DNA from 2 places in the Sphingomonas kyungheensis genome. Region 2 is predicted to be linked to the other one. Evidence: riboswitches for the same ligand, from Rfam matches in the RefSeq annotation. Region 2 holds a riboswitch; the other holds the start of a gene.
What was found. Region 2 has a riboswitch for thiamine pyrophosphate ahead of V8201_RS14960 (TonB-dependent receptor). Riboswitches for the same ligand answer to the same signal wherever they lie in the genome.

Region 1 (4,248 bases), on a different contig from region 2:
GGAAGAGCCAGCGTGTTCTCGACGAATTCTGTTTTCGTCGACGCACAGTCCGCCGGAGTCGAGTGCGAACAGACGTGCCGCAGATGGTCGAGCATCACCGTCATCGGCTCCCGCCCGGGCATCGTGACGCGCAACGTCAAGGCATCCCGCGGGTCGATCGTGACGGAGACACCCGGCTTTGCGTCGCGGAACCGCTGCGCCATGTCGCGGGCGAACCTGTCCTCCGCCGGCGCTGCCGAGCAGCACGCCAGCGAAAGGCACAGCAAGGACAGTGGCCGAATCCCTCGCACGTCCGTCATCCCGATCGATGCGGGAAGATTAAACCGTCACCTGCATCGATCAAGTCCGATCAACTATGCCCTTGATGCACAATATATCTGTCTGCGGGACGAAAACAGGCAGCAATCGTCTTGGCTCAGTCCGAGTGATAAAAGTCTTTATTCCACCGGTACATAGACCTCGCCACCCTGCGCGCGGAACTGCTCGCTCATCGCCGCCATGCCGGCCTCCGCCTCCGCGGCGGCGACGAAGCTTGCCACCGGCGCGTTCTGCTTCGCCGCGAAGTCCCTCACCTCCTGCGTGATCTTCATCGAGCAGAATTTCGGCCCGCACATCGAACAGAAATGCGCGGTCTTCGCGCCCTCGGCCGGCAGCGTCTGGTCGTGGAACGATTCGGCGGTGTCGGGATCGAGCGACAGGTTGAACTGGTCGCGCCAGCGGAAGTCGAAGCGTGCGCGGCTCAAGGCGTCGTCGCGCAGCTGTGCGGCGGGATGCCCCTTGGCGAGATCGGCGGCATGGGCGGCGAGCTTGTAGGTGACGACGCCGGTCTTGACGTCGTCGCGATCGGGCAGGCCGAGATGTTCCTTGGGCGTGACGTAACAGAGCATCGCACAGCCGAACCAGCCGATCATCGCCGCGCCGATGCCGCTGGTGATATGGTCGTAGCCCGGTGCGATATCGGTGGTCAGCGGCCCGAGCGTGTAGAAGGGCGCCTCCCCGCACGCCTCTAGCTGCTTGTCCATGTTCTGCTTGATCTTGTGCATCGGCACATGGCCCGGCCCCTCGATCATCACCTGCACGTCCTGCGCCCAGGCGCGGTGGGTCAGTTCGCCGAGCGTATGGAGTTCGGCGAATTGCGCCTCGTCATTGGCATCGGCGATCGCCCCGGGGCGCAGGCCGTCGCCGAGCGAATAGGCGATGTCATAAGCCTTCATGATCTCGGTGATTTCGTCGAACCGCTCATAGAGGAACGATTCCTTGTGATGCGCGAGGCACCATTTCGCCATGATGCTGCCGCCGCGGCTGACGATGCCGGTGACGCGCTTGGCGGTCATCGGCACATAGGCGAGGCGCACGCCGGCATGGATGGTGAAATAGTCGACGCCCTGCTCGGCCTGTTCGATCAGCGTGTCGCGGAATACCTCCCAGGTCAGGTCCTCGGCGATGCCGCCGACCTTCTCGAGCGCCTGATAGATGGGCACGGTACCGATCGGCACGGGGCTGTTGCGGATGATCCATTCGCGCGTGTCGTGGATGTTGCGGCCGGTGGACAGGTCCATCACCGTGTCGGCGCCCCAGCGCGTCGCCCAGACCAGTTTGTCGACCTCCGCCGCGACGTCGCTCGCCACCGCCGAATTGCCGATGTTGGCGTTGATCTTGACCAGGAAGTTGCGGCCGATCGCCATCGGCTCGCTTTCCGGGTGGTTAATGTTGGACGGAATGATCGCGCGGCCGCGCGCGACCTCGTCGCGGACGAACTCGGGCGTGACGAAATCGGGGATCGCCGCGCCGAAGCTCTCGCCGTCGCGGACGTACTGCGCCAGCCGCTCGCGGCCGAGATTCTCGCGCGTCGCGACATATTCCATCTCGGGCGTGACGATGCCGCGCCGGGCATAATGCATCTGGCTGACATTGTGGCCCGCCTTGGCGCGCAGCGGACGGGTCAGGCCGGCGCGCGGGAATTGGGCGACGCCGCCCGACCGGTCGGGGCCGAGCTGGCCATTGTCCTCCGGGCGGATCGCGCGGCCGTCATAGGCCTCGACGTCGCCACGCTCGGCGATCCATGCCGCCCGGCGCGGCGGCAGGCCGGCCATGATGTCGATCGTCGCGGTCGGATCGGTATAGGGACCGGAGGTGTCGTAGACGCGCAGCGGCGGCTCGCCCGAGGCGGGGTCGAGCGCGATCTCGCGCATCGCGACGGCGAGCGGACCGACGTGGACCTTGCGCGATCCCCGGATCGCGCCGGTGGTGACGCCGATCGCGTTGGTGGCGGCGGGGGCGGGTCGGTCGGCCATCTGTCTCTCTCCATGCGCGGAAAGAGAATGCGGATTTCCCGATGAAACCGCTCCCTCCCTCCGCCGGTATCAACCGGATCAGGTTCAGCGGGTCGAGGGCTGCGGCCCTCCTCTCAAGCGCTGCGTCAGCGCTCCCCCGGGGAATATGTCGTCGTTATACGCGCTTGGCGGGCGCGATCAACCGCTCGCCGCCGAGGTGCGGATATTGCCGTTGAGCCCCGCCGGGAAGAAGCCACCCGAACCCACCGCGGTCTTGTTGAGATAGACGATGTTGAGCACCTGCCCGGTCGAGCGGCTGTAGGCGACGCCGTTGCTGTCGGTCGGCACGACATTGGCGGTGGTGGTGTCGCCGATCCCCTGATCGTCGTCGCTGCTGCCGTCGAGGCTGTCGCGCGCGTCGGAGATCTTCTGCGTGTTGGCGAGGATCGTCGAGGCGCCGGCCAGCGTCTCGGCCGGGTCGACGCCCTTGCGGTAGAGCACCGAGCGGATCAGTCCGGCGTGATAGCCCTCCGTGGCGAGGATACCCGCCGCGGCTTCGAGGAACACCTTGTTGACGATCAGCGGCGAGGCGCCCTTGTAGGCGGAGACGCCGACATCCTCGAACAGATAGGCGCCGAGCAGGAAGCTGATGTCGTCGGCATAGGGATTGAAGACGTCGCTGCTGCCGATCACCCCGGCGGCGCGCGCCGCGGCGGTGAACGCGCCATTCGCATCACCCGAGATGTTGATTGCCGGCATCGCCACCGCCGAGCTGCTCAGGATCGAGCGCAGGAAGGTGACGTGCGCGACCTCGTCATTGGCGATCTCGCGCGCATATTGCGCCACGATCGGGTCTTGGAACGGCACCAGCGCGCCGCCGGTGACGCTGCCGAGCGTGCCGACGCCGCTGACGATGCCGCTGGTCAGCCCCTGGCCGAACGCCGCCCAGCTGTAGAAGCTCGCCTCGAGATATTCGAGGTTGAGCGCGAAGTTGAGCACGTCGGCATCGGCGGCGAGCGTCGGCGTCGTCGCGGTCGGCGTCGGTGTCGGCGTACCGCTGCCGCTATCGCCGCCGCAGGCCGCGAGCAGCGAGAGCGCGCCCGCCGAGGCGGCGGCGCCGCCGGCGTAACGCAGGAAGTTGCGCCGTTCGGCGCGGCGATCGGCGATCGCGTCGAGGATCGTGTCGGTCGGAAGGTCGGTCATCGGGGCTACCCCTGCAAGCGTTCGGATTCTGGCGGGATCAGGAGGCGACCGCCGCCTTGATGGTGCCGTTGAGGCCGGCGGGGAAGAAACCGCCCGCGCTCGCCGCCGCGGCGTTGAGATAGACGATGTTGAGCACCTGATTGGGGGTGCGGGTGTAGACGATGCTGTTGGCGTCGGTGGGGACGATGTTCGACACCGCATAGGTGGGCGTCGGCGTCGCGGTCGCGGTCGGCGTGGGAGTTGGCGTCGCGGTCGCCGTCGCGGTGGGGGTCGGCGTCGGCGTCGCCTGGCCCGGCGCGACGGTGGTGCCGGGGGTGATCCCCTGGTCGATGTCGGTGCCGCCGTCGAGGCTGTCGCGCGCGTCGGAGATCGCGCTGGCGCTGGCGATCAGCGCCGATCCGCTCGCCGATCCGCGCCGGAACAGCTCGCCGCGGATCGTCGCGGCATGATAGGCCTCGACCGCGAGGATACCCGCCGCCGCTTCGACATAGGTGGTGGTGAGGAGCGGCGCCGCGCCCTTGTAGGCGGTGACGCCGACGTCCTCGAACAGATAGGCGGCGAGCAGGAAGGCATCCTCGCTCGCATAGGGATTGAAGCTGTCGCCGCTGTTGATCAGCTTGGCGGCGAGCGCGGCGGCGGAGAAGGCGCTGGTCGGGCTCACCGACAGATCGAGCGCCGGTTGCGCGACGGCGGCGCTGCCGAGCGCGGTGCGCAGATAGGTGACGTGCGCGAGCTCGTCCGCGGCGATCTCGCGGGCGTAGCGGGCGAGCAC
Region 2 (4,248 bases):
GTACGCGAGCAGCCGGCCGTCGGCGGTGCGGATCGCCTTGGCGCGATAGCCCCAGCGGTCGGTCGGCGTACCGTCGGGGTTGAGGCTGGTATAGGATTGCGTGACGCGATCGGTGCCATAGTCGAACCACAAACCGGCGGTGAGGCGATGCCGCCCCGCCTCCAGCACCAATTTGGCGACGCTGCCGCCGCGGAACTGGTCACCGGTGTAATTGCCGAGCACGGTGGCGACGCCGTCGACCGCGCCGGGCAGCGTAATCGCGCCGAGCGCCTCGTCGCCGAGGAAATTGCCCTCGCTGGTCAGCTGCGTCCCATAAGGCGAGTTGCCATAGCCCCATTGCGCGTAGCTGGTGCTGTCGAAGCTCAGCGCCTCGCCAAGCCTGAGGTGGACCGGCGCGGAGGCGTAGAGGTTGCGGAACGGCGCGCGATAGAGCTTCCAATAATCGGTCGCGCCCGGCGTGTAGCGGCTCGCATAATTGAAGCCGCGTCCCTGCGCCTGCCAGTCGGCGAGCGTCGGGCTCGGATAGGTCGAGCTGTTGGCGTCATTGTACGACAGTGCGAGGCTGGCGCGATTGTCGCCCCATTCGTTGAGCAGCTTGGCGTCGACATGCTGGCGGACGTCATAGCCGGCGCCGCGCCAATTGTCGGCGCGGGTGTAGGAATAGGACAGGAAGGCCTTGAGCCCGGTGCCGGCGATCGCGCCGCTGTCGACGCGGGCGAAGGCGCGCCGTGCCGCATAGCTGCCGAGCGACAGGTCGACGAGCGCCTGCGGCCGCGCCTTGGGATCGTCGAGCGCCAGCGACAGCAGCCCACCCGCGCCGCCGAGCGTCGGCGAGTCGATATCGACCGATCCTTGCGCGAGTCCGATCCGCCGCAGGTTGCCGGGATCGGCGAATTGCGCCGGATAGGCGTAATAATAACCGATGTCGTTCTGCGGCGCGCCTTCCATCAGCACGCCGATCTCGTCCTGGCCAAGTCCGCGCAGCGTCAGGCTCGAACTGGTCGACAGGCCATAGGGATCGCTCGACGCGACGGTCGCGCCGGGGAGCAGCGCGACGAGCTGGAAGGCATTGAGCGTCGGGGCCTGTTTGACGATGTAATCGGCGGAGATCGCGCTCTCGGCGCGCGGTGTTTCCTGATCCGGCAGCAGCCCGGCGGGATCGGCGCGGCCGATCACGCGGATGTCGGTGGTCTCGCCCGTCTGCGCGGCGGCGGGGGCGGCGACCGCGGCGAGCGCCAGCGTGAGCGGCGGCAGCGCACGGCGCAGCGCGAAGGGAGCATAAGGCAGGTCAGCCGACATCGTTCGCATCCACGTCATCCGGAGGAACGACGGCGGACCGCGCACCCTCCCTACGCCGGTATCACCCGGATCAGGTTCAGCGGGTCGTGGGCTGCTGCCCACCTCTCAGCCACACGTCAGCGGCCCCCCGGGGAGGGCGTGGCTTAGCGGCTTTGGCGGGAGGGCGATAGGGGGTTGAGCGGTGGGTTTGGTGCGTGGTTAGGTAAAGTTCTGTATTACAGAATAATAAGTCGGACTTGTAACAATATCGAAGCAAAGAAAATAACGATCGATCATATTCCGGTGCGGCGCGGCAAATCAAAAAAGTCGGATATTGTAAGCAGTAAGCATATAGCAGATTCTATATCGCCTACCTTGGGTAATTCGGACAGCCGCGCTTCTATAAATGAGTTAGGGTGAGCGATGGGCGCGCCCGATCTGATGGAGTGCGTAATGAAGCGGCGTTTGATGACGGCGATGGTGCTGGTCCTGGCGACGAGCGGATGCGGCTCGGATGGCAAGGGCGGTTCGGCGCCGGTACCGGTGACAACAGGCAGCACGCCCGCGCCGACCCCGGCACCCACTCCCGCCCCGACGCCGGCGCCTACTCCGGCCCCGACGCCCACTCCGGCGCCGACGCCTACTCCTGCGCCGACAGCTCGCGTATACACCTACGAAAAGGCGGCCGATTTTACGAAGGATCGAAGCTTCACCGGCTATGACCGAATGGATATCAATCTTTCTGCTGGGAAATTTGTCGCGATTGCTTTGTCTTCGTCGGAAACGGGGGTGACGACCTATACCACGCAGGGCGGGACGGTCACCTTGGCTGACAGCACCGACCTGCCGGGGAAAGGTACCTACTCGGCGGGTAACGGCACGTTTTCCGTACGGCGCAAGTTGGAGTTCAACGCTTCGGGCGGTTACGTGCTGCTCGGTTTGCCGGACGGTCTCTCCAAGTACGAAAGTTTCGCCGAAGCGCAGTTCAACGATGACAAGGTCGCGCGCCTGCTCATCATTGGTTCGCCGACCAATCCAATCGAAATTCCAACCACCGGAACGTTGACGTATTCCGCGCTGATAGCGGAACAAAACAACGCAAAGGATCAGGTGGCTGCCCAAGCGTTGACAGTTGATTGCGCTACAGGGGCTGTATCGGGAACTATTCCTCTCGTCGTGAAAGACGGTTCGGGTTCGGTGCCATTTACGATAACCGGAACGAAGGATGGCAGCGCCCGCATATCGGGGACGCTTAAAAGCCAGGATGGCAAAATTACGGGCACCTTTATCGGTCGCCTCTACGGCCAGGGTGCCAAGGAGATCGCGCTCTTGGTCAGCTTCAAGCTGGCCGACGGTGGCTTCGACGCAGCTCTCCTCACCGGCCGCCTGCAATAACATACAACGTGCCGGGGCCAGCGCCCCGGCACGCCACCCCTTACAGTCCGTAGGACAGGCGCAGATAGCCGAAGCGGCCGGGGATGTCGTAGGTCGTCGGGTCGTAATTGTTGAGGCTGCAGCTGAAGCAGGCCGGCGGGTCCTTGTCGAAGACGTTGTTGACGCCGAAGGTGAAGGCGAAGCGCGAGTCCAGCCAGCGCGGGCGGAACTGGAGCTGCGCGTCGCCGTAGAGGCGGCTCTTCAGCTCGTTGTCGGCGGAAATCTCCTGGACATTGTCGATATAGCGGGCGGTGATGCTCGCGGTGACCGGGCCGATCGACCAGTCGATCGTGCCGAGGCCCTTGAAATGCGGATAGGTCTGGTCGGGTGAGCCGCGCTCGGTGCCGACATAGTCGGTGGTGGTGAAGCCGCCGGTCGCCGGCGTGCTCTCGGCATATTTGAGCAGGTAATTGCCCGAGACATAGAGGCCGAAGCGACCCGCGCCGGTCTCGCCCGAACGGATCGTCAGCGTCGCGTCGATGCCGCGGGTGCGGACGCCGCCGGTGTTGAGCAGCAGGCCGTTGATCGCGGTGACGATGCCGCTCGGCGCGCGCCGGATCGCCGCGCAGCTCAGCGCATCGCCGGTCTCGGCGCAGCGGCTGAGCAGCACCTGCGCCGGGATCGAGGCAATCGCGCCCTCCACCTTGATGTCGTAATAATTGACCTCGAGGCTGAGCGCCGAGAGCGTGCCGCCGCGCGCCCAGCGCGGGCTGTAGACGCCGCCGAACAGCAGGGTCCGCGCGGTCTCCGGACGCAGGTCGGGATTGCCGCCGGTCAGCACCGGCAACTGGCCGCCCTGCGGCTCGGCATAGCTGCCGCCGGCGGGGACGCCGTTGGCGATGCAATTGGTCCGCACCGTCGCGTTCGAGGCGAACTGGCCGCCGCTCGCGCTGGTGCACGGATCGTCGATCGACGCATCGAACCGCGACTGCGCGCCGTACAGCTCGCCGATCGACGGAGCGCGCAAGGATTCGGCATATTGGCCGCGCAGCAGCAGGTCGCTGACCGGCTTCCACAAGGCGCCGCCGCTGAACGTCGTGTTGCTGCCGAAGGTCGAGTAATTGGAGTGGCGTACCGCGCCGTTGAGTTCGAGCGAGGCGATCGCGGGCAGGTCGCGGAGCAGCGGCAGGCGGATCTCGCCATAGACTTCGTCGACGTTGAACTTGCCGCTCGCCGCCTGTGCCGGGATGTCGGCGCCGAGCCCGGCCTGGATCACCGGATCGGGGGTGAAGCTGCCGAACTGGTAGCGATGCTCATAACCGATCGCGATGCCGACCGGGCCGCCGGGCAGGTCGAACAGCTCGCCCGACAGATTGGCGGTATAATCGTTGAGCGTCTGGCTGCTGCGGTCACGCTCGTCGAAGCCGATATAGCCGAGCATCGCCGGGGTGATCGAGCCGACGCCGCCGAAGAAGTTGAACGGCACGCAATCGTCGGTGCACTGGCTGACCGGGCCGATCGCCCGGGCGAGCTTGGCGGCGTTGATGTTGCCGGTGAACAGCTGCTTGGCGTCGTTGTAACCGATCACCGCATTGG

Region 1: linked by a shared signal. The riboswitch ahead of thiC (phosphomethylpyrimidine synthase ThiC) and the one ahead of V8201_RS14960 (TonB-dependent receptor) in region 2 are both predicted to bind thiamine pyrophosphate.

Annotation. Positions count from the first base shown of each region.
Region 1 is NZ_JBBBDM010000006.1:82,791-87,038, forward strand. Features, by position in the region: gene V8201_RS12975 (hypothetical protein) at 1-203, opposite strand, end outside; gene thiC (phosphomethylpyrimidine synthase ThiC) at 438-2,294, opposite strand; TPP riboswitch at 2,333-2,442, opposite strand; gene V8201_RS12985 (ferritin-like domain-containing protein) at 2,472-3,476, opposite strand; gene V8201_RS12990 (ferritin-like domain-containing protein) at 3,514-4,248, opposite strand, start outside.
Region 2 is NZ_JBBBDM010000009.1:34,758-39,005, forward strand. Features, by position in the region: gene V8201_RS14960 (TonB-dependent receptor) at 1-1,299, opposite strand, end outside; TPP riboswitch at 1,330-1,439, opposite strand; gene V8201_RS14965 (HupA family protein) at 1,702-2,673, shown strand; gene V8201_RS14970 (TonB-dependent receptor domain-containing protein) at 2,714-4,248, opposite strand, start outside.